DNA from 4 places in the Bradyrhizobium sp. F1.4.3 genome. Region 4 is predicted to be linked to each of the others. Evidence: predicted binding sites of a transcription regulator. Region 4 holds the regulator's gene; each other region holds the start of a gene.
The links. Region 4 encodes LexA, which represses DNA repair genes until DNA is damaged. Its sites were predicted from a motif close to TGTTCNNNNTGTGTTCNG; they were not measured.
Positions count from the first base shown of each region.

Region 1: ABIB73_RS33515 (ImuA family protein) is a predicted target of LexA. The motif match lies at 2,878-2,895, and genes of this name have one in related genera.
Region 2: ABIB73_RS01985 (single-stranded DNA-binding protein) is a predicted target of LexA. The motif match lies at 2,452-2,469, and genes of this name have one in related genera.
Region 3: ABIB73_RS31340 (ATP-dependent Clp protease adaptor ClpS) is a predicted target of LexA. The motif match lies at 2,710-2,727, and genes of this name have one in related genera.

Region 1 covers NZ_JBEPRN010000021.1:112,622-118,445, reverse strand. The annotation lists gene ABIB73_RS33525 (error-prone DNA polymerase) at 1-541, opposite strand, end outside; gene ABIB73_RS33520 (Y-family DNA polymerase) at 538-2,127, opposite strand; gene ABIB73_RS33515 (ImuA family protein) at 2,027-2,812, opposite strand; gene ABIB73_RS33510 (UdgX family uracil-DNA binding protein) at 2,979-4,376, shown strand; gene ABIB73_RS33505 (inorganic phosphate transporter) at 4,491-5,824, shown strand, end outside.
Region 2 covers NZ_JBEPRN010000001.1:387,133-392,956, forward strand. The annotation lists gene gyrA (DNA gyrase subunit A) at 1-1,037, opposite strand, end outside; gene ABIB73_RS01980 (DUF2306 domain-containing protein) at 1,206-1,604, opposite strand; gene ABIB73_RS01985 (single-stranded DNA-binding protein) at 1,802-2,299, opposite strand; gene ABIB73_RS01990 (outer membrane protein) at 2,857-3,540, shown strand; gene uvrA (excinuclease ABC subunit UvrA) at 3,805-5,824, shown strand, end outside.
Region 3 covers NZ_JBEPRN010000018.1:61,873-67,696, forward strand. The annotation lists partial or broken gene ABIB73_RS31335 (tannase/feruloyl esterase family alpha/beta hydrolase) at 1-927, shown strand, start outside; gene ABIB73_RS31340 (ATP-dependent Clp protease adaptor ClpS) at 962-2,677, opposite strand; gene ABIB73_RS31345 (MDR family MFS transporter) at 2,790-4,409, opposite strand; gene ABIB73_RS31350 (HlyD family secretion protein) at 4,351-5,613, opposite strand; gene ABIB73_RS31355 (TetR/AcrR family transcriptional regulator) at 5,755-5,824, shown strand, end outside.
Region 4 covers NZ_JBEPRN010000001.1:513,107-518,930, forward strand. The annotation lists gene ABIB73_RS02590 (molybdopterin molybdotransferase MoeA) at 1-1,032, shown strand, start outside; gene lexA (transcriptional repressor LexA) at 1,209-1,910, shown strand; gene ABIB73_RS02600 (hypothetical protein) at 2,100-2,303, shown strand; gene ABIB73_RS02605 (hypothetical protein) at 2,496-2,930, shown strand; gene ABIB73_RS02610 (GAF domain-containing protein) at 3,125-4,060, shown strand; gene ABIB73_RS02615 (ComEC/Rec2 family competence protein) at 4,070-5,824, opposite strand, start outside.

The DNA of each region.
Region 1 (5,824 bases), on a different contig from region 4:
CGAGCTGCGCCAGACGGCGCCGGTCGTCGCCGCGATAGATCAGGCTCGCCGCCAGCCACACACCCTCGGCGCGGCTTGCCTTGAGACTTGAAAGAACATCCAGCGCCTGCACCGGCTCGAAACGATGCGGCAGCGTCAGCACCAGAAGCTGGCCTTCCGAAAACTCGAGGAGATCGGCGAAGGTGAGATGGCATTCGCCCTTCTCGATCCGCGTGATGTCGTCGCCGCGCTTGCCTTTGGTCAAGAGCTGGCAAAGCCGGCCATAGGCCGCGCGGTCGCGCGGATAGACCAGAATATCGGGCGTGCCGTCGATGAAGACGACGCGCGCGCCGATCAGGAGTTTTGGCTTGTTCAACACTTCCGCATTGTCGAGTTCCTTATAGGCGCGCACCACACCGGCGAGTGTGTTGTGATCGGCGATGCCGATCGCGGGAATGCCGAGCTTACTCGCCTGATGCACATAGGCACGCGGGTCCGATCCGCCGCGCAGGAAGGAGAAGTTTGTGGTGATGCCGATCTCGGCATAAGCAGGCGTGTTCATGCGAAGAGACCGTGGACATACCAGCCGGGGGGAATGGGCTTGCCGTCGTCGTCGAAGCATTCCCCCTCGTAAAGACCATCACGAAAAATCCAGAAGCGCAGGCCCTCGGCATCCTCGATACGGAAATAATCCCGCGTCAGTTGCCTGCCGTCCTGCCGCCACCATTCCATGGCGATGCGCTCGGGCCCTTCCACCCGCACCACCGCATGCTGCGCGCGCCGCCAGGTAAACTGATGCGGCGGGCCGTCCGGCACGGTCGCAAACGGCACCTTGATCGGCTCCGGTTTTTCGAACAACCGCAACGGACGCAGCGGCGGCTCGCTCTCGGCGCGCGCCGGCCATTCGGCCTGCATGGCGGCGATGAGATGATGCTGCGCCGGCGCGGCCAGCACGGCATGCTCCGGAATATGCGTGTCCTGCGGCAGGTGCACGACCACGCGCTTTCCGCCGATGCGCGCGGCGATGCGGTCGATCAGCGCGGCAAGCTCGTCATTGTCATGGACGTGGGCATCGAGATCGCGCTGCTCCTGCACCACGATTTCGGTGCGGCTCGCCGACAGCCGCACCATGTCGAAGCCGAAGCCGGGATCCAGGGGATCGGCGAGTGCATCGAGACGCTCGCGGAACAGCCGATCGATGACTTTGCTTTGCGTGACCGGCCGCCCGGTCTCGACCATGATCGCGCGCACCACGCCGTCGGTGCGGAAGAACGCGGCCTCCAGCCGGCGCGCGCCCTTGCCTTGCTTCTCCATGGAGGCAATCAGCGTGTCGGCGAGCCGCGACAGCGTCATCGCGATCATAGTGTCGGTCGCGATCGGCTCGGCGAAACGCTTCTCCACGATGTAGTCAGGCAGCGGCTTGCGCGGGCTGATCGGTGCATCGCCCTGTCCCAGCGCATGCACGAGCAGGGTCGAAAACCCTGCGCCGAACCGCGCCGTGATCTCGTGCGGTGCGCGGGAGGCGACATCGCCGATGGTTTTCAGGCCGGCCCGGCGCAGGCCGGTGGTGATGGCCTCGCCCGCGCCGAGCGCGGACACCGGGAGGGCGCTGATCGCCTCCGCCTCTCTGCCATCGGCGACGATGGTGCCGGACGCCTGCCGCGTCAGCGTGCGCGCGCAGACAGAGGTGCCGGCAATCGCCGCGCTGACGACAAAGCCCTGGCGGGCGAGCGCACGGACCAGCGCCTGCAACAGCGCTGCTTCCCCGCCGAACAGATGCGCGCAGCCGGTGATGTCCAGGAACAGTCCGTGCGGCGGATCGAGCGCGACCAGCGGCGTGAAGCGGTCGCACCAGTCGGCGATGTCGCTGAGCGTTTTTGCATCGGCCACGACATCGGCATCGAACACTTTCAGCTCCGGGCACATCGCCCGGGCATTGGCCAGCGGCTGGCCGATATGCAGGCCCAAGCGCGATGCCGCATCGTCGAGCGCATGGATCACCAGCGCATTGTTGTCCTTGATGACGACGATGTTGGGCTCAGGATTATTACCCAATCCGCCGTTGAAGAGCCGCTGGATCCGGTCGATGGGCAGGCGCGGCAGCCACAGGCTGAGGATACGCCGACGGTTCACTGAATTGGCACTCATCACACTTCCATTCCATGATCCACCGGCCGCACGGGCCGTGACGATTGCGCAACAGCTCGGCATCGAAGCGCGGCGCACCCCAGGCGCTCCACATGGCGCCCGGTGGCGAATGCGCCGCGCGCAGCATCCATCGCGTCTCCGCGGTTGAGGGCAGCGGCTGCGCCGCCATGCGCAGCAAGAGGCCGGTCGCACCTGAGGCTTGTGCTGCGAGCGTGAGCTTCCGGCTCGCCACGAGATCGAACTGTCTGGTCTCGCCCCAGAGCTCGAGCACGACCGCGCCGAGCGCATCGCAGGCAAGTGCGTCGGCCGAGGTGCGCAACGCGCTCTCCACATCGGCGGCACGCACCATCACCACGCGGCGCGGATCGAGGCCGAGCTCGGCAAGCCCGTTCATCGACAGCGCGCCGGTTTCAATTTCCGAAAAATCCTGCCGCACCCATAACAGCGGTTTGCGCGCTGTCACACGCCCCGCAAGTCCGGTGACAAATCCCGTCGCGGTCGCGCCCTGGCGCCCCTCGCAAAACACCTCGTGAATTGCCGCGCGCGCGAGCCCGCCCTTCAGGGCGCTGTCCGCCTCGCCGTGGCCGAGCGTCACGCGATCACGATGATGCACGACCTCGGTGGTCTCGATGCGCTCGATCTGGCCGCGCAAGGTCGCAAGCGCGCTGATGCGTGCGCCGCTCATGCTCGCCGCTCCTTCAGAGGTGATTGCCGATGGCTCTCAAAAAGAGAACCAGCGGCCGGCTCATTTGTTCATGATATGTTCTAATATAAAGCTAACGGGCGTATGAGAGTCAATCAAATTGGCGCGCCTACGGATTCATGAGTAAAATCAAGAGGATTCGAGTGTCATGTACCTTATTGCCCTCGACAGCGAGACCGATTTCGACGGCTGGCGTCTAGCCGCACGCGCGCTCGCGCTTCATCACATCGCGCCGGAGGACGTGACGTGGCACGTGCAAGGCCAAACGAAAGACCAGGCACCGCCCGGCCTGTCCGAAGCGCCGAGCCTCCCGCCGATCGAGACCGAGAGCACGTTCACCGTGCCGGCCAATTTCATCGAGCTTGCCCGCATCGCGATCCTGCATCGTGACGGCGCGCGCTTTGCACTGGTCTATCGCCTGCTCTGGCGGTTGAAGGCCGATCACGACCTGCTCGCAACGATGACCGATCCCGACGTGGCACAGGCAACCGCTATGGCAGGCGCGGTGCAGAGCGATGCGCAGCGGATGCGCGACCTCATCCGCTTCCGCGAGATCGGGCGCGAGCAGAAGGCGCATTACGCCGCCTGGTTCGAGCCGGAGCATCACATCGTCGCATTCGCCGCGCCGTTCTTCGCGCGTCGTTTTGCCGATATGCCCTGGTCGATCCTCACACCTGACGTTTGTGCCCATTGGGACGGTCACGCGATCTCCTTCACGCCTGGGATCAGCCGGACGGAGTGGCCTGCCCCAGGCCGCTTGGAGGAAACCTGGCGGCGCCATTTCCAGCCCGACCGGCTGACGACGACTGACGCGCCGGTGAAGCGCCGGAGGAACCTCCAGGACGCGTCGATACTTGGACCTCTGCTCGCTGATGCCGAACGCTGGACCGGCGGACGGATTTCCCCGCGGCCGGAGGCTCCGATGACACGCAAGACCGCCGCCGACGATCTCGAAGCGCTCCGCGAGGAGGCCGCCCATTGCCGCGCCTGCCCGCTCTACAAGGACGCGACCCAGACCGTATTCGGCGAAGGTCCAAAGGACGCCACCATCATGCTGGTCGGCGAGCAGCCCGGCGACAAGGAAGACCTCGCCGGCCATCCCTTCGTCGGCCCGGCCGGCCAGATGCTCGACCGCGCGCTGGAGGAGGCCGGCGTCGACCGCAAGAAGGTCTACGTCACCAACGCGGTCAAACACTTCAAATTTCTGCCGCGCGGAAAAATCCGGCTGCACCAAAAGCCTGCGACGCCGGAGATCCGGGCGTGCCGGCAATGGTATGAGCGGGAAGTTTCGGCAATCCAGCCTGATCTCATCGTGGCGATGGGCGCCACCGCCGCACAAAGCGTGTTCGGCAAGATCACGCCCATCGGCAAAACCCGCGGCCGGCTGATCGATCTTCCTGACGGCCGCAAGGCGCTCGTGACCGTCCATCCCTCCTATTTGCTCCGGCTGCCCGATCCCGAGGCCAAAATTTTGGAATATCAGCGCTTTGTCGAAGATCTGAAGATCGCCGCCGGCTTGCAGAGCAAATCCGCCCACGCCGCCTGACACACTCCGCAACAGGCGGTGGAAAGGTTCCACCTTATCAATAGTTTTTCAACCATTTCAACTGGCTGTCACATGCCGCGCGCAAAATCAGGGCATTGGGACAGGAGAATTCCGATGAGTGACGTTGCTTTACCCGGCTCCATCGAGCCAGCCTTGCGTAAGGGCCCCGACCTCGAAGGCGGATTCCATCCGCTGACTGGCATCATCTATATGGGGGTCATCGCCGCCGCACTGCTCTTCGTCGCCTACAGCATCTGGGTCGACGTCGATGCGACCGGCACGCAGGTCAAGAGCATCGCCCCCTTCCTCATGCTCTTTGTCGCGCTTTTGATCGCGCTCGGCTTCGAGTTCGTGAATGGCTTCCACGACACCGCCAATGCGGTCGCGACCGTCATCTACACCCGCTCCCTGCCCGCTAACATCGCCGTGGTGTGGTCCGGCATGTTCAACCTGTTCGGCGTGCTGCTGTCCTCGGGCGCAGTGGCGTTCGGCATCGTCTCGCTGCTGCCGGTCGAGCTGATCCTTCAGGTCGGCTCCAGCGCCGGCTTCGCGATGGTGTTCGCGCTTCTGATCGCCGCCATCATCTGGAACGTCGGCACCTGGTATTTCGGCCTGCCCGCGTCGAGCTCGCACACGCTGATCGGCTCGATCATGGGCGTCGGCATCATGAACGCGGTCCTGCATGGCCGCAGCGGGACCTCGGGCGTTGACTGGTCGCAGGCGACCAACATCGGCAAGGCCCTGTTGCTGTCACCGCTGTTCGGCTTCGCGCTCGCCGCGATCCTGCTGTACATCCTGCGCAGCGTGCTGCTGCGCGCGACGCCGGCCCTGTTTGGCGAGCCGAAGGGTGACCAGCCGCCGCCGTGGTGGATCCGAGGCATCCTGATCCTTACCTGCACGCTGGTGAGCTTCTTCCATGGCTCCAACGACGGCCAGAAGGGCATGGGCCTGATCATGCTGATCCTGATCGGCACCGTGCCGACGGCCTATGCGCTCAACCGCGCGCTGCCGGCGACCGAGATCGAACATTTCGTCACGAACTCGGACGCGGCCAGCAAGATCATCGAGGGCAAGGCTGCCGGTTACAACGTGCTCGGCAATCCGCGGCCCGCGGTGACCAGCTACGTCGCCACGCGCGAAGTCAACGGCGGCACCTTCCCGTCGCTCGCCGTGCTCGTGCGCGATATCGCCAAGCAGGTTACGACCTACGGATCGCTGGCGAAGGTTCCGGCGGATGTCGTCGGCAACACCCGCAACGACATGTACCTTGCCTCGGAAGCGCTCCGCTTCCTGATGAAGGACAAGGAAGCCGAGCTTAACGCCACCGACGTCGCTGTGCTCAACGCCTATAAGGGTTCGCTCGACAGCGCCACGAAGTTCATCCCCGGCTGGGTGAAAATCGCGGTCGCCATCGCGCTTGGGCTGGGCACCATGGTCGGCTGGAAGCG
Region 2 (5,824 bases), 130 kb from region 4:
AGCGCCACCATGTTGACACCGAAGCTCGTCTGCAGCGGCGTGAATCTGTAGAGCTGGTTCAGCACCACGTCGGGCACGGCGTCGCGCTTCAGCTCGATAACGACGCGGAAGCCGTCGCGGTCGGATTCATCGCGCAGATCGGCGATGCCTTCGATCTTCTTCTCCTTGACCAGTTCGGCGATGCGCTCGACCATCGTCGCCTTGTTCACCTGGTACGGAATCTCGGTGACGATGAGCGCCTCGCGCTCCTTGCGGATGGTGTCGATCGTGACCTTGCCGCGCATCACGACCGAGCCACGGCCCAGATGGTAGCCGGCGCGGATACCCGCCCGTCCGAGAATGATGCCGCCGGTCGGGAAATCCGGTCCGGGAACGATGTTGATCAGTTCGTCGATGGTGAGCGCGGGATTGTCGATCAGCGCCACGCAGGCATCGATGACCTCGCCGAGATTGTGCGGCGGAATGTTCGTGGCCATGCCGACTGCGATGCCGCCCGCACCGTTGACCAGAAGGTTCGGGAACTTGGCCGGAAGAACCGACGGCTCGGTCTCGTTGTTGTCGTAGTTCGGCTGGAAGTCGACGGTGTCCTTGTCGATGTCGGCCAGCAGGGCCAGCGCCGACTTGGTCAGCCGCGCTTCGGTATAACGATAAGCGGCCGGCGGATCGCCGTCGACCGAGCCGAAATTGCCCTGGCCGTCGATCAGCGGCACGCGCATCGAGAAGTCCTGCGCCATACGGACCATGGCGTCGTAGATCGACTGGTCGCCGTGCGGATGATACTTACCGATGACGTCGCCGACCACGCGGGCGGACTTGACGTACTTCTTGTCGGGCGTGTGCCCCTGCTCGTGCATCGAGTACAGGATGCGGCGGTGCACCGGCTTCAGTCCGTCGCGGGCATCAGGCAACGCACGCGCCACGATCACGCTCATGGCGTAATCGAGGTAGGACTTTTTCATCTCCTCGAAGATCGAGACGGGGCGAATGTCCGAGGGTTGCGCCGGCTGGTCGCCGGGCTTGTTGTCGTCGTCAGCCAAGGGGGAATCCGGTGAGTTTTTATCTGGGAATCATATAGCGCATCGCCCCCCTGATAACCACCCTTGCAAGCTCCAGGGAAGCGCTTTTTCCGACTGTTTTTCCAGAGACTTACGCACTCCGCGCCGCCATCAGAAACGGGCTCCAAATCGGCCGCCGCAAACCGCCCGTCAGGCCCCGAAAATCACCCGGTGCATGATGCGCCCGGGCACCAGCGTGAACAGGCCCGCCACCACCAGCGCACCCGCGAACAGGAGGATCATGATGCGCCGGTGAGCGGCGACGCGATGGGCGTGGGCGCGCCATACCGCCAGCGGAAGCATTACAAGCGTGAAGATCGACAGGAGGTGGATCGGGCTGAACGGCCCCGCCAGGCGGATCTGGTGGATCCAGAACGAGGACGCGGCCACCAACGTCATCAGGGCCACCCAGATCCAGCCGACCGTCCGGTGCGGCAGCGTACCCTTGGGGGCCGCGAACTGGACGAGGCCGAGCAGGAAGGCCGCCATCGCGGCGAAAGCATGCAGCGGGATGGCCGGAGCAGCCTCAAGCAACGGCGCAAGGCTCATGCGGGGCTTCCTCCAAATCGACCGGCAACCCATGTAAACAGGATTAACATAAAGTTAATACCATTCACATGACAGCCCGTCAAAACCTGAAGGCAGCACAAGACGTAAGCCGGGAAAAACCGAGCTTTACCCGCAAATTGGTAAGAAATCCTGCCGCATCACGCGAGCAAGGCGACGGTCAGGACGAGGCGCCCACCTCAGAACGGGATGTCGTCGTCCATGTCGCTGTTGCGGCCACCACCACCACCAGCGGCCACCGGCCGGCGCGGCGCGCTGCTGACGGGACCGGACGAGCCGAAATCGCCACCCGGCTCCTCACCAAAGCTGCCGCCTCCCCCGCCGCCACGGCCATCGAGCATCGTGAGGGTCGAGTTGAAGCCCTGAAGCACGACCTCGGTGGAGTACTTCTCCGCACCGCTCTGGTCAGTCCATTTGCGCGTCTGGAGCGCACCTTCGACGTAGATCTTGGCGCCCTTTTTCAGGTACTGTTCGGCAACCTTGCAGAGACCTTCATTGAAGATCACGACACGGTGCCACTCGGTCTTTTCCTTGCGCTCGCCGGTGGCCTTGTCACGCCAGGTCTCCGAGGTGGCAACGCTCAAATTTGCAATCGGCCGCCCATCCTGGGTGCGGCGGATCTCCGGATCCTTGCCGAGATTTCCAACCAGAATGACCTTGTTGACGCTTCCCGCCATCGCCGCTCTCCACTCCAATGCCACTGAATTCATGAGGCCGGGCCGCGCCCCGCGGTCCTCTTCAGCCTGTTGACGCGACCCTATACGCTTGCGCGGACCGATCAGCCCATCAGCCCTCGGGTTATCCCCACATATAGCATCGGCCCAAGCTTTGTTCCAGATTTGTTCCAGCGAGATTTTAATGCCGAATGTGCTCCGGCAACTTCGCCGGCGCACCACCTGGCGTTGCTGCACGCTCCGAGCGGATCAGCCAGGACGTCGATATCCACCTCATCCGCGTGAACTTCGCTGGGGTGGCCCGGTGATCGCGAAGTACCGATATCCCTCTGACATCACTTGAAAATCGAAAGCCGGCTTCGTGTCGGCCCTTTTGCTGCGTGCTCCCCGCGGGAATTAATAGGACAGTGAGTGTTACATTATGCGTCTGTTGTGACTTTTGAGAGACACAACTTGCAGCTTCAGTGGTGTAAGCACGACATCAGTTGGACCAACGCGTCCGATGCCCTTCCGATCGTGGAAGGCCAAGAACAGAAACCGGGACTGGGATTAAGTTGAAAATGAAGAAGGTTTTGTTGGCTTCGGCCTGTTTGTTCGCTCTCGCTGCTCCGGCTTCGGCCGCCGATCTCGCAGCACGCCCCTACACCAAGGCTCCGGTGGCTGTGGCCTCGGTCTACAACTGGACCGGGTTCTACCTCGGTATCGTCGGTGGCGGCGCCTGGGAAGACGCAAACAGCCCCAGGATGCAGGGTGGCTTCGTCGGCGGCACCGCCGGTTACAACTGGCAGACCGGCAACGTCGTGTTCGGCCTCGAGGCCGACGGCGCCTGGGCTGACGTCAGCGCCTCGGCGACGGGTCCTGTCGCTGTCCCCGGCTTCGGTGTTGTGAGCACGACGCTGAGCTCGAAGACCGATGCGATGGGCACCGTGCGCGGCCGCATCGGCTGGGCCGTCAACAACGTCCTGTTCTACGGCACCGGCGGCTACGCCTGGATCGACAACAAGGTCAGCATCAGCGCGCTCGGTGTGACCGCGTCGGACAGCAAGTGGCACTCCGGCTGGACCGTCGGCGCGGGCGTCGAGGCGTTCATTGCTCCGCAGTGGTCGATCAAGGGCGAGTACCTCTATCGCAGCCTCGGCGGCGAAACGTACTTCGGTGCCCTGCCCACCGGCACGCTCAACTTCCACACCGTGCAGGTCGGCGTAAACTATCACTTCGGGGGCCCGATCGTCGCGAAGTACTGAGCTTCGTCTCCAACGCCACAGCGTTACGGAAGGCCGGCCTCGCGCCGGCCTTTTTGTTTGGCGGCACGTTCCGCCCGTTCCTGCTGCCAAATGCCGCCAGCACGCCAACAATCCGTTGACGATTCGCAAGTCGCACTGGAAATCCGTCCCCGTTCTTCCTACGTTCGCCGGCATACCCATCGGCGCCGATCCCGGTTCCGGGCAAAGCGCGCCTTCAACCTTGGCGCGATCGCGCGCCTTTGGGATTCCTTGAGGACCACCAGGATGGATGAAGTGATCAAGGCGAAGCGCCAACAGCAGAACGCGGGAGCATACCTGCGCGCAATTACGATCCGTGGCGCGCGCGAGCACAACCTCAAGAACATCGACGTCGAGATTCCCCGCGACAAGCTCGTGGTGTTCACGGGCCTGTCCGGCTCCGGCAAATCCTCGCTCGCCTTCGACACCATCTATGCCGAAGGCCAGCGCCGTTATGTTGAATCGCTGTCGGCCTATGCCCGCCAGTTCCTGGAGATGATGCAGAAGCCGGACGTCGACCAGATCGACGGCCTGTCGCCGGCGATCTCGATCGAGCAGAAGACGACCTCGAAGAACCCGCGCTCCACTGTCGGCACGGTGACCGAGATCTACGACTACATGCGCCTGTTATGGGCCCGCGTCGGCGTACCCTATTCGCCGGCGACCGGCCTACCGATCGAGAGCCAGACCGTATCGCAGATGGTCGACCGCGTGCTGGCGCTGCCCGAGGGCACCCGCCTCTATCTGCTCGCCCCGGTCGTGCGCGGCCGCAAGGGCGAGTACAGGAAAGAGCTCGCCGAATGGCTCAAGAAGGGCTTTCAGCGCGTCAAGATCGACGGCACCTTCCATGAGCTCGCCGAAGCGCCGACGCTCGACAAGAAATTCCCGCACGACATCGACGTCGTGGTCGACCGTATCGTGGTGCGCGCAGACATCGGCCAGCGTCTCGCCGAAAGCTTTGAGACCGCGCTGAAGCTCGCCGAGGGCCTCGCCGTCGTCGAGTTCGCCGATGCGCCGGCAGCAGCGCCGGCGGAAGAGAAAAAGAAGACCGCAAAGATCCACGACAAGAGCGGGCCCGAACGCATCCTGTTCTCGGAAAAGTTCGCCTGCCCGGTCTCTGGCTTCACCATCCCCGAGATCGAGCCGAGACTCTTTTCTTTCAACAACCCCTATGGCGCGTGTCCTGCCTGCGGCGGCCTCGGCGTCGAGCAGCATGTCGACGAGGACCTCGTCATCCCCGACAAGGAGATGACGTTGCGCAAGGGCGCGATCGCGCCCTGGGCCAAATCGTCATCGCCTTATTACGTGCAGACGCTGACCGCACTCGGCAAGCACTACAAGTTCACGCTCGAGACCAAGTGGAAGGACCTCGCCAAGAAGACGAAAGACGCGATCCTCTACGGCTCCGGCGAGGACGAGATCAAGTTCTCCTATGAGGACGGCGTCCGCTCCTACGACACCAAGAAGCCGTTCGAGGGTGTCATCACCAACATCAACCGGCGTTATCGCGAGACCGAAAGCGAGTGGGCGCGCGAGGAGCTGGCAAAATATTTCCACGATGTGCCCTGCGGTGCCTGCAACGGTTTTCGGCTCAAGCCCGAGGCGCTGTGCGTCAAGATCGGCGGCAAGCATATCGGCGAGATCTCGGAGCTGTCGGTGAAGGGCGCCGGTGCGTGGTTCGAAACCGTGCCGGAGGCACTGAACACCCAGCAGAACGAGATCGCCGGCCGGATCCTCAAGGAGATCCGCGAGCGCCTGACCTTCCTGCTCGATGTCGGCCTCAACTACCTCACCCTCTCCCGTTCGTCCGGCACGCTGTCCGGCGGCGAGAGCCAGCGCATCCGCCTGGCCTCGCAGATCGGCTCCGGCCTGACCGGCGTGCTCTACGTGCTCGACGAGCCCTCGATCGGCCTGCACCAGCGCGACAACGCCCGCCTGCTCGACACGCTCAAGAGACTTCGCGACCTCGGCAACACCGTGATCGTGGTCGAACATGATGAGGATGCGATTCTCCTGGCCGACTATGTCCTTGATATCGGCCCCGGCGCCGGCATGCATGGCGGCAACATCATCGCCGAAGGCACGCCCGCCGAGATCATGCGCAATCCGAAATCGCTCACCGGCAAATATCTCACCGGCGAGCTCGAGGTCGAGGTGCCGGAACGGCGCCCGCCGAACCATCGCCGCACCATCAAGGTGGTGAACGCGCGCGGCAATAACCTCAAGAACGTCACGGCGGAGATTCCGCTCGGCTTGTTCACCTGCG
Region 3 (5,824 bases), on a different contig from region 4:
GTTCGGGCCTTGCGACCATGGGCGACGGCTGGATCAATCCGGCGCAGGTGAAGCTCGTGGCCGACGCAGTGCGGGCCGCTTGCGACAAGACCGATGGCTCCGACGATGCGCTGGTGCAGGATCCCGTCGCTTGCAAGGCGGCGTTCAAGGTCGAGACGCTGCGCTGTGCCAGCGGTAAGACGGGCGACCAGTGCCTCACCGACGCGCAGATCAAGGCCGTGAACACGCTGCACGCGACCTACAAATTTCCGTTCGCGCTCGCCAATGGTCTTGACGACTATCCGGGCTGGGGCGTCTCCGGCGAGGACACGCCGGCGATCGGCCCGACCGGTGGTTGGATCGCGTGGTGGCTCGGCACGGCGCCGCCCGCGCAGCCGCCTGCGCCCAGCAACGGCATTGCCTGGATCTATGGCGCCGGCGGCATTCAATATGTGTTCGCACGCGATCCCAAGCTCGACGTCACCACTTACAAACCCCGAGGAACACAAGGCGCGGCTGCTCGAGGTCTCGAGCCTGATGGATTCGACCGATCCCGATCTCGGCCGCTTCCGCGCCCGCGGCGGCCGGCTGATCATGCTCGAGCACATGTCAGACTATGCGCAGAGCCCCTATGCGGGCATCCGCTATTTCGAGAGTGTCGAGCGCAAGCTCGGCAAGGCCGAAACCGCGGAGTTTGCGCGGCTCTACACCGCGCCCGGCGTCGACCATGTCGGCTCCGGCGCGCCGGCCAATGTCGACATGCTGAGTGCACTGGTCGACTGGGTCGAGAACGGCAAGGCGCCCGGCGATCTCGAAGTCACCGAGCAAAAAGTCGAGGCGCTGTCGTTTGCGACATTGCGCGCGATGCCGCTGTGCCGCTGGCCGGCCTGGCCGCACTACAAGAGTGGCCCGGTGACCGAGGCGTCGAGCTTCACCTGCGCGCCGTGAGACGAACCTGAGCGAACCGCCATGGTGGCGGGTGTCACCCCGCTGCCATCGCCTGCGCGCCTCCCAGAAGCCGCGCATTGAGCCGGCCGCCGGAGAACAGCATGTCGTCCAACGCCTCGTCGATGTCGACCGAAACGATCGAGTTACCGCCGTCGCGCGCGAGGCTCGCCTGCGCCAAACGCCGCATCAACTCCTTGATGAAGGCGCAACTCGTGCCCTCGCTGCGCCGGGCAGCCTCCGCGACCACCGCCTCGTCGAGCGGCAGTTCTTTGCCATAAAGGCGAACCAACTTGCCGCGGCCGGTCTCATCGGGGAGTGGCACTTCGATGGCTTGATCGATGCGACCGGGGCGACCGGCGAGGGCGCTTTCGAGATCCTCGGGCCGGTTGGTGGTCAGAACGAACAGGATGTCCGCATCCTCTTTCAGCCCATCCATTTCGTTGAGCAGCTTGTTCAGCATGGATTCCTCGCACGGTCCCATGTCGTCGCGGTCGCGGGCGATGAGATCAACGTCCTCGATCACGACCATCGAGGGCTGGAGCAGGCGTGCCAAGCCCATATAGGCGCCGAGCAGGCCGATTTGTTCGGCGGTGATGATCAGCGTCGTATGCCCGGGCAAATGTGTTGCGAGATAGCGGATTGTGTGGGTCTTGCCGGTGCCCGGCGGCCCGTACAGCAAAATGCCCTTGCGCGTCGACTGGCCGAGCCGGCGCAACTGGTCGCGGGTGCCGACAAAATTCAGCACGTTGCGATCGAGCAGCCGCAGGATCTGCTCTGGCAGGATCACTTCGTCGCGTGCGACCGGCGGCAGGCGGTGCACGGTAATGCCGCGCGAACGGCCGCGATAATCGCTATCGGCGTCGAGCGAGAGGATCTTGCCGCGATAGGTGCGCGCGGCTTGCACCGCCTGCTCCAATTTGACGAAGCATTGCTGGACGAGCGCCGCGCCTGCGGCGCCCGAGGGCACGGCGATTTCAATCCGAATTCCCGGTTCGCGGCTGTATTCGCGATGTCCGCAGAGCAAGACTGCGTAACGAAGATTGTCCTGCTCGCACAGCCACAATCCATTATCCAGACATTTGGCCGGGCTCTTTTCGCCGATCTCAACATCGGAATATTGGAGCGGCGCAATCGCCAGCGCATGGCGGCCCTCGCGGAGGAGGCGCGAAATCGACAGGGTCTCGTAGCGCTGCTCTTCGTTGAGACCGAACAGCCGGATAGCCGTGCTGAACAGTCGATCGATGGCCGCCTGGACATCGACCCGCATGTGACCGGGAAACTGCCGGATCGTGGTGACGAGCTTGCTGCGTGGGACCTTCGTAAAGTGCCAGTCCAGCACGTCGCAGGCAAAATCGAACTCTTCTTCCGCTTCATCGGCCTTGTCATCTGCCGCGCGCATGCAATCGCTGCACAGCCAGATCGTGCGGTTTCCGATCCGTACGTCCGTCCGGCCCTCGGGCTTGCCGCAGAGCTCGCAAGGCGTCTTGATCGCCTCGAGCGTGATCCGAAGGCTGTGACCTTCCAGGGAAACGCGTTGCTGGGCCGATTTGAACAAGGCGTCGGCGACAGCTTGCGGATAGGGCCCGCAGACCGCCTTTTCCTTCTGCTCGATCTGAGTGACCAGCGCGGCCGCCTCGCGTTCCGACTTGCCGAAAACCTGACGGAGCAAATCGATTACGAACTGATCCGGAGTGTCGTCGTCATTGTGAATGACGAGTTGGGCCGGCTCGTTCTCACCACGCATACTCATCACGACATGCTCCATAGCAATCTAAGATTGAATGGAACATATAGGGAACATATAATAATGCGGCCGTCAAGTGCGGCGACCGCATTAAATTGGCGATCGGCTCTCTAAGCCTTTAGTGCGCGCCCCCACCGCCCGCCGCCTTCACCCGTCGCGTCAGCAGCACCGCGATCGCGGCGAGCACCAGCACCACGCCGATCACGGCAAAGGTGTCGGAATAGCCCATCACCAGCGCCTGGCGCTTGACGGTCTTGCCGAGCGCGATGATGGCCTGCTCGCGCGCGGCGTTGGGATCGGGCACGCCATGGGCGATGAAGTAGTCCGTCATCTGCGCGATGCGGGTGCGGACCTCCTCGCGACCGAGCGTGACGGACTGGCCGATGATGTTGGAGTGAAACTGCTCGCGCTTGGTGACGATGGTTGCGAGCACCGCGGTGCCGATGGCGCCGCCGAGGTTCCGCATCATGTTGGAGATGCCGGAGGCGGCGGGCGCATCCTGCGGCGCAACGCTGCCGAGGCTGAGCGCCGAAATCGGCGCCAGCGTGAGCGCCTGGCCCACCGCACGCACGATGTTGGGCATAAGCAGCTGATCGCCAGAATAGTCGAGCGACATCATGATGTTCATGAACGAGCTGGTGGCGAACAGCAGCAGGCCGATGGTCGCGATATAGCGGGCATCGAACCGTTGCATCAGCTTCGGCACCAGCGGGATCAGCAAGAGTTGCGGCAGGCCGGTCCAGGCCAGCACGTTGCCGATCTGCTCGGCATTGTAGCCTTGCACCTGGCCGAGATAGGCGGGCAGCAGGTAGACCGAGCCGAACAGGGCAAAGCCGAGGAAGACCGCGGCGATCGTACCGACGCCAAAATTCCACTGTGTCAGCAGGCGCAGGCGCAGCAGCGGCTTTTCCACCACGAGCTCGTTGGTGATGAACAGCGACAGGCTGATGGCGGAGATGATCGCAAGCCGCAAGATGAAGGGCGAGCCGAACCAGTCGTCCTTGTTGCCCTCTTCGAGCACGGCCTGGAGCGACGCCAGGCCAACCGCCATCGTCGCGATGCCGAACCAGTCGCCTTCACGCAGCAGCCCGAGATTCAAGGGCTGGCGCTCGAGCGTGAAGAACAGCGTGGTCACCATGACCGCGGTGGGCAGGACGTTGACGAAGAAGATGGTCTGCCAGCCGTAGTTCTCGGTGAGATAGCCGCCGATGGTCGGGCCGATCGCCGGCGCGAAGGTCACGGCGAGGGAGAACATGGCAAGGCCGATCGGCTGCTGGCCCTTCGGCAGCCTGGTGAAGACCAGCGTGAAGGCCATCGGAATCAGCACGCCGCCGAAGAAGCCCTGGAGGCCGCGCATCGCGATCATCGAGGGCAAATCGTGGGTGAAGGCACAGGCGACGGAGAATGCGGCGAACAGCGTCGCGAAGCTCAGCATGATGTTGCGGAAGGAAAACACCCGCGACAAATAGTCGGTCAGCGGGATGACGATGATCTCGCCGATCAGATAGGACGTCGAGATCCAGGATCCGTTGTCGACCCCGGTGCCGATGCCGCCCTCGATGTTGAGCAGCGAGGCGTTGGTGATCTGGATGTTCAGGATCGCCATGAAGGCGCCGATCATCGCCGCGAACACCGCGACCCAGATCGTCGCACTGGCGCGGTTGGGATCGGCGACGCGCTCAGGCGTCGCGGCCGGCGTTGCGGGTGCTGGCGTCGAGATTGAGAGGCTGTTTGACATGGCACGACCCTCCGGAAACAAGCTTTGCTTTGACGTTTGCCTTGGGCGTCGTTGCCGCTTGCGCGGTCGGCGCTGAGTGTGTTGCGATCGTCGGAATCACGGACATGCCGGGCCTCAGCTCGATCGCAGGCGCGGTCTCGGCATCCAGCGCGATCTTCACGGGGATGCGCTGGACGATCTTGGTGAAGTTGCCGGTGGCGTTGTCCGGCGGCAGCAGTGCGAATTCCTGGCCGCTGGCCGGCGCGATGGAATCGACGTGACCGCGCACCACCTGCCCCGGGAACGTGTCGACCTCGATCTCGACTTGTTGTCCGGCGCGGACATGGGTGAGCTGGGTCTCCTTGAAATTGGCCACCACATAGGCGCCCTCGGCCGGCACGATCGACATCAGCTGCGTACCCGCTTGCACATACTGGCCGACACGCAAGGTGCGGTTGCCGACGACGCCGTCGATCGGAGAAACGATCGTCGAGTAGCCGAGATTGAGTTCGGCCTGATGCTGAAGCGCGGACGCGCGGGCGGACGCGGCCTTGGCTTGCGCGATCTCGGCTTTCAGGAGATCGACCTGCTTGAGCGCGGAGGCGAGGTTGGCGGTGTCGCGCTGGATCGCGGCCTCCGCACCGGCGTTGCGCGCCTGTGCCTGCTGTGCGTTCTGCACGCTGCCATAGCCTGTTGCCGCAAGATCGGTGTAACGCTTGTTCTCCTGCTGGGCGAACATCTTCGCGGCATTGTCGACGTCGATGGTCGCTTTGGCTGCGGCGATCACGGCGTCCTGAACGTCCAGCTGGGCCTGCTTGCTTGTCACTGTCGCGTTCGCCGCGGCGACATCGGCCTTGGCCTGATCGAGCGCGACCCTGAAGTCGCGATCGTCGATCCGCGCCAGCACCTGCCCGGCCTTCACATGCTCGTTATCGCCGACCAGGACGCGGTCGAGATAGCCGCTGACCTTGGGTGCGATGGTGGTGTTGTCGGCCTTCACATAGGCGTCATCGGTGGAGACGAGGAATCGGCCGACGGTCCAATAATCGTAGCCGTACCAGCTTGCGCCTGCCAGCGCTGCGGCCGCCACCCCCGCCAGCAATAGCTTGCGAAGGCTCAGCTTTTGGCGGCGAGCCGGTGGTGACACGGCGGGCAGAACGCCCTCCGGCGGAAGCGTTGGAATCACGGTGGCTTCGGTCTTGGATGGGTCGGTGTGCACGGTCATGGCCGGCTCCCTGAATTAGGAAACTTGACGATTTCCAAAATAGGACTAGCTTTCGGACTGTCAATGGAATGACAGGCATCATGTAAAAACATGGCTCAGGCAAAATCCCCAAGCGAGTGCCGTCCGCGCGGGCGGCCGCCAGTGCGCAGCGACGAGGAGACCAAACGGATCGTCTTCGACGCCGCACGGCATGCCTTCGCGGTCGACGGCT
Region 4 (5,824 bases):
GTCGACGCGGCAAAGATCGATTCCCAGCTGACGGTGATCGGTGAGGTCGCGGCGGGCCGGCCGTTTGCCGGAACGGTCGGCGCCGGCGAAGCAGTACGGATCTTCACCGGCGGCGTGGTTCCCGACGGCGCCGACGCCGTCGTGATCCAAGAGGACACGGTCGCAGACGGCAGGCGCATCACCATCAAGGAAGCTGCCATCCGCGGACGGCACATCCGCCCCGCCGGCATCGACTTTCGCGAGGGCGACATGCTCTTGCTCAAGGGCACCAGGCTCACGGAACGCGACCTCGCGCTCGCGGCCGGCATGAACCATCCGCAGCTTCCCGTCCGCCGCCGTCCGAAGGTCGCGGTCCTCGCCACCGGCGACGAACTGGTGATGCCCGGCACCACGCCCGGTCATGGCCAGATCGTCTATTCCAACGGCTACGCCCTGCACGCGCTCGCCCGCCGCGAGGGCGCCGACACCATCGATCTCGGCGTTGCCGCCGACACGCTGGAGGCCACCACGGCGGGCATCCGCCGCGCGCGCGAGACCGGCGCCGACATCCTGATCACGACCGGCGGCGCCTCGGTCGGCGACCACGACCTGGTCCAGCCGGCGCTCAATGCCGAAGGTATCTCGATGGCGTTCTGGAAGATCGCGATGCGGCCGGGCAAGCCGATGATGCACGGGCGGCTCGGCACGATGCGGGTGATCGGCCTGCCGGGCAATCCCGTGTCGTCCTACGTTTGCGGTTTCCTGTTCATGGTGCCGCTGATTCGTGCGCTGTCGGGCCGCGAAGTGATTCATCATCGCCGCGAGCGCGCCGTGCTCGGCCGCGATGTCGGCGCCAATGACCAGCGCGAGGATTATCTTCGCGCGCGTCTCGAGGTGCGCGACGACGGCACGCTCGTCGCCCTTCCGGTCAATCATCAGGATTCCTCGCTGCTCGCGAATCTCGCTGCGGCACAGGCACTTCTCGTGCGCGCGCCGTTTGCACCGAAGGCTGAAACAGGCTCGCCCTGCGAGGTGTTGCGGCTCCCCGCCTGAACGTCTGGACCACATGCGTTCCCTGAACTTTGCGGCGTTCACGGTAAATTAAGCAGTTGCGGAACACATATCGAACATATAGTGTCCGTTCATGATTTGTTTCGAGCATCTAGCGGCTCGCCGCTGAATTGAACGTCTCGGAACCGAACGACATCAACCGGGGGATTTTGATCGAGATGCTAACGCGCAAACAATACGAGCTTCTGCGGTTCATCAGCGAACGCTTGAAGGAAAGCGGCGTGCCGCCCTCTTTCGACGAGATGAAGGACGCGCTCGATCTGCGCTCGAAATCGGGCATCCATCGCCTGATCACCGCGCTCGAGGAGCGCGGCTTCATCCGGCGCCTGCCCAACCGCGCCCGCGCCATCGAGGTGATCAAGCTGCCCGAGCTCCAGGCCGCCGCCGGCAGCCGCCGCGGCTTCACCCCGAGCGTCATCGAAGGCAACCTCGGCAAGGTGCGCGCCAGCTCCAGCGGGCCCGCGGACGACGGCGAACGTCCCGTCGCGGTGCCGGTGATGGGCCGTATCGCGGCCGGTACGCCGATCGAGGCCTTGCAGACCCGCAGCCATACCATCAGCGTACCGCCTGACATGCTCGGCTCGGGCGAACACTACGCGCTCGAAGTGCGCGGTGATTCGATGGTCGAGGCCGGCATCCTCGACGGCGACATGGCGCTGATCCAGCGCAACGAGACCGCCGATACCGGCGACATCGTGGTGGCGCTGATCGACGACGAGGAAGCAACCTTGAAGCGCTTCCGCCGCCGTGGCGCCTCGATCGCGCTCGAGCCGGCGAACGCCGCCTATGAGGTGCGCATCCTGCCGCCCAACCGGGTGAAAATTCAGGGCAAGCTGATCGGGCTTTACCGGAAGTATTAAGCCTATTGCGCTCGGCCGCTTGGCTGGCGGCCGCGCGTTCACGATTGGAGCGGACGATTGTCCGCTCCGGCTGGATAGTCTTTCTGGTTTTGCACAGATTATCCGGCCCCCTCTCCGGCGCTACATCCTCGGCACGCCGCACGAAGCATCCATCGCTTCGCAGGCCTTTGAGAGACCGAGGAGACAACCATGCGCAAGATCATTCTGAGCACAGTCACGGTGGCGCTGATCGCAGCATCAGCGTCGCAAGCCTTCGCCGCACAGTCGCAGCACCATGCCCGCAAGGCACCGCAGGCGACGAGCGAGCAATTCCGCGATGCCCGCAATGCGGTTGAACGGCCGTCGCAGCCGGCCTGGCAATATTCGGGTTGGTCGGCGCCTGCTGGCCGCTGACGTCGAAGCTCCCCAAATGCACGAGTGCAGGCATTGTTCCTCGTGCATTTGAAAAAGATATTGTGATTGTGGCTCGCGGACCCAAGCCGCAGATTTGCCCACAACCAAGCAGAGGGTTGCAGGCTTCCACTCTGATAGAGGCCTGCGCCTCAGAAGAGGCGCGGGTGCTCTATCCTGAATGAGGAGCACCCGATGTGTGACTATAGCCTTCATGCCGTCGCGACGCGTCCCGCAGAAGTCGGCGAGACGATCGTCACGACGACCTTCCGCGGCACCTCGACGCGCGGCTTCGCCTCCGAAGCCGACATGTCCGTCGCGGTCTGCCTGCTGCCGGGAACGGAGCTCGCCTTCGCCGACAGCGTCCGCTACGACAATCGCTGGATCTGGACGCGCACCATCAACTCCCGCGTCGGCAAGTTCGGCAAGGTCGATCCGCACATTCCCGATCGCCATCATGACGCGATCGAATTCCCCGACGGCAAATACGTGCTGGTGACTCAGCTCGTCGAAGGCCAGCGCGCAACCGTGCTGCAATTGCCGGTAACCCAGCCGGTCGGCGAACGCGAGCACAAGCCGCAGATCACCGCCGACAGGCAGCCAACGATCACCCGCCTGCCGATCGGCTGACGCAGCCTTCCCCCGGCCATGGCTGGGGCGAGGATTGAAATGTCCATCGCCGGCCGAGGCCGGCGAGATGGAGTGGTTTGCGTCTCTTTATCTCCCGCCGCACGAAGTTTGCGCTGCCCTGCCTGAATTTTGAACGTCCGCTCCGCTGCCAAATGGCCGATGCTGTTCGCGGCTTGAGGCGGCGGACACGCTCGATGAAAACCTTCATTCGCGTCGTTGAACTCTGGGTGCCTGACCGGACGCGCGTGCGGCTGGAGTTTGGCGGCGGCCTCTACAGCGAAGGCCTGTCCGCATTCAAGGCCGCGAGCGAGAACCTCCGCTTCGGATATGACCAGGGGCTTCCCGGCAAGGCATGGGCCAGCGGCCACCCGGTGATCCTCACCAAATTCGCCAACTCCTATTTCATGCGGACCGATCAGGCTCTCAAGGCCGGCTTGACCTGCGGCGTGGCCGTGCCGGTGTTTGCCGGCGAATTTTTGCAAGCCGTCATGGTGCTGCTCTGCGGCGGCGACGAGGCGCATGTCGGCGCGATCGAGCTCTGGCACAACGATGCCGAGGTCTCGCACGAGATGGGGCTCGTCGACGGCTATTACGGCAGCGCCGACATCTTCGAGTTCAACTCCCGCCACACCAAATTTCCCCGCGGCTTCGGCCTGCCCGGACGCACCTGGAAAGCGGGCCTGCCGCTGATCATCAGGGATCTGCACGATGCAAAGAGTTTTCTGCGCTGGGAGGACGCCGCCAAGGTCGGGATCAATCTCGGCGTCGGCGTGCCCTACCGGACCGGCACCAACCAGACTTGGGTCCTGACATTCCTCTCCGCCCAAGCCACGCCGATTGCGCGCCGCGTCGAGACCTGGGTCCCGAACGAGGCCCGTTCGGCGCTGGTGTTTCGCGCCGGCGATTGCAGTGCGCAGACCGACCTCGCCGCGCTCTATGCGACCAAATCCATCGCCAGGGGCGAAGGCAGCATCGGCGGGGCCTGGGCCACCGGTATACCCGCGCTCAACGATGATCTTGCGCATGACGGATCAGCCGTGGAGGCTTGCGCGGCCGGACTGAGCCGGATGGTGGTCCTGCCAGTGATCGACGGCGCAAGGCTCGAAGCCGTGCTGGCCTGGTACCTTTAGTCAGTCCGCTCAATCCTCGGCCTGCAAATCGGCTTCCGCAGGCGTAGCGTCCCGGTTGCGGGGCGCGACCGCTTTCGGCGCAAGACTCGTGTCGAAATCCCCCGCGCCGGCGGTAGCCGGTGACCAGGGACGATCTGCGCCCCTGGCCTTCACCGCCTGAACCGCAAAGCCGTCGCCGCGCCGCGTCAGCGCCAGCGCGCCCTGGCTCGCCAGACGCTGCCGATCGACCACCATCGCCGTACAATCGGGCGGCGCAGGCCGGGCCGTCACCACCAGCGCGGCGCGGCTGCAATCATCGGCCAGCGCCTCGATGCGCAGCGCCAGCGCGACCAGGCGGCCATCGGCAAGCGGCGTCACGCAGCCTGAATCGTCGCACGACACGTCGTTGGCGAGCGAGGCGCTGCCGGCATCGCGGGAGTCAGCATCGGCCGCAAGCCACTCCTTGAGCAGAAAGCTGTCCTTGTTCGTCCTGATCAGATGCAGCTGCCCATCCCTGCCCCTCACCGCAACGCTCTGCCCGTCACCGGCAATCAGGATATCGGGTTGCCGGACGGACAAACCCCAAAGGATCGCAACGAACAGCACCAGCGCGCCGGACCAGCGCAAAGGCGTGCGCAACAGGCCTATCAGGACGAGCCCGAGGCTTGCCGCGATCAGCGGCGCGGTGCCGAAGGCGCCGACGTGCCCGATGGCGCCGGGCAATGCCGCGACCCAGCGCGACACTGCGACCATCCAGTCGATGCCGATCCCCATCAGCCACCAGAACACGCCGTCGAGCCCGAAGGGAGCGGCAAGCAATCCCAACAGCCCGGCAGGCATGACCAGTGCCGAGACCACCGGCATCGCCCCGAGATTGGCGAGCACGCCGAACGGCGTGACACGGTGAAAGTGGAAGGCGGCATAAGGCGTGGTCGCCAGACCCGCGATCATCGAGGCCATGAACAGCATCGCGATCTCGCGCCCGCCCCACATCGCGATGCGCGCGGTCGCGGAATGATCGGGTGATGCGAACAGGTTCGGCATGCCGATTTGCACCAGCGCCACGAGCCCGAGCGTGGCGGCGAAAGACATCTGGAAGCTCGGATGCACCAGAGCCTCCGGCGCGACCGCAAGCACGATCAGGGCTGCCACCGCCAGCGTGCGAAAGGTGATGGCGCGGCGATCGACCATCACCGCGATCAACACCACCGCTGTCATGAAGAACGATCTTTGCGTGGCAACCTCCGCGCCCGACAGCAGCAGATAGAAAGCGGCCGCGACCAGCGCCGCAGCCGCCGACCATTTCTTGATGGCGAAGCCGCCCGCCAGTCCCGGGATCAGAGCGAGCAGCGCGCGCACCGCGAAGAAGACGACACCGGCAACGACCGCCATGTGATAGCCGGAGATCGAGAGCACGTGGCCGAGACCCGAGATGAACATGGCGTCGTTGACGGGCGTCGTGATCGCATCGCGCCGACCGGTGAGCAGCGCGGTCGCGATCGCGCGATTGTCGCCGTCGAGTGTCGCGCGAATGCGCGCGTCAATCGCATCGCGCAGTCCCTGCATCATCGCGGCGTAGCGCAGCCTGATCCCCCCGGTCTCGGCCGGCGCCGCCACCGTGATTGCACCCATTGCAAAACCGGAAGCGCCGATCCCCTGGAAGAACATGTCACGGGAGAAATCGTAGCTGCCGGGCCGCAACGGCGAGAGCGGCGGCATCAGCCGCGCCCTCAACTGCACGAAGCTGCCGACCTCGGGGGCGGTGCCCTTGCGCACGGAGAGGCG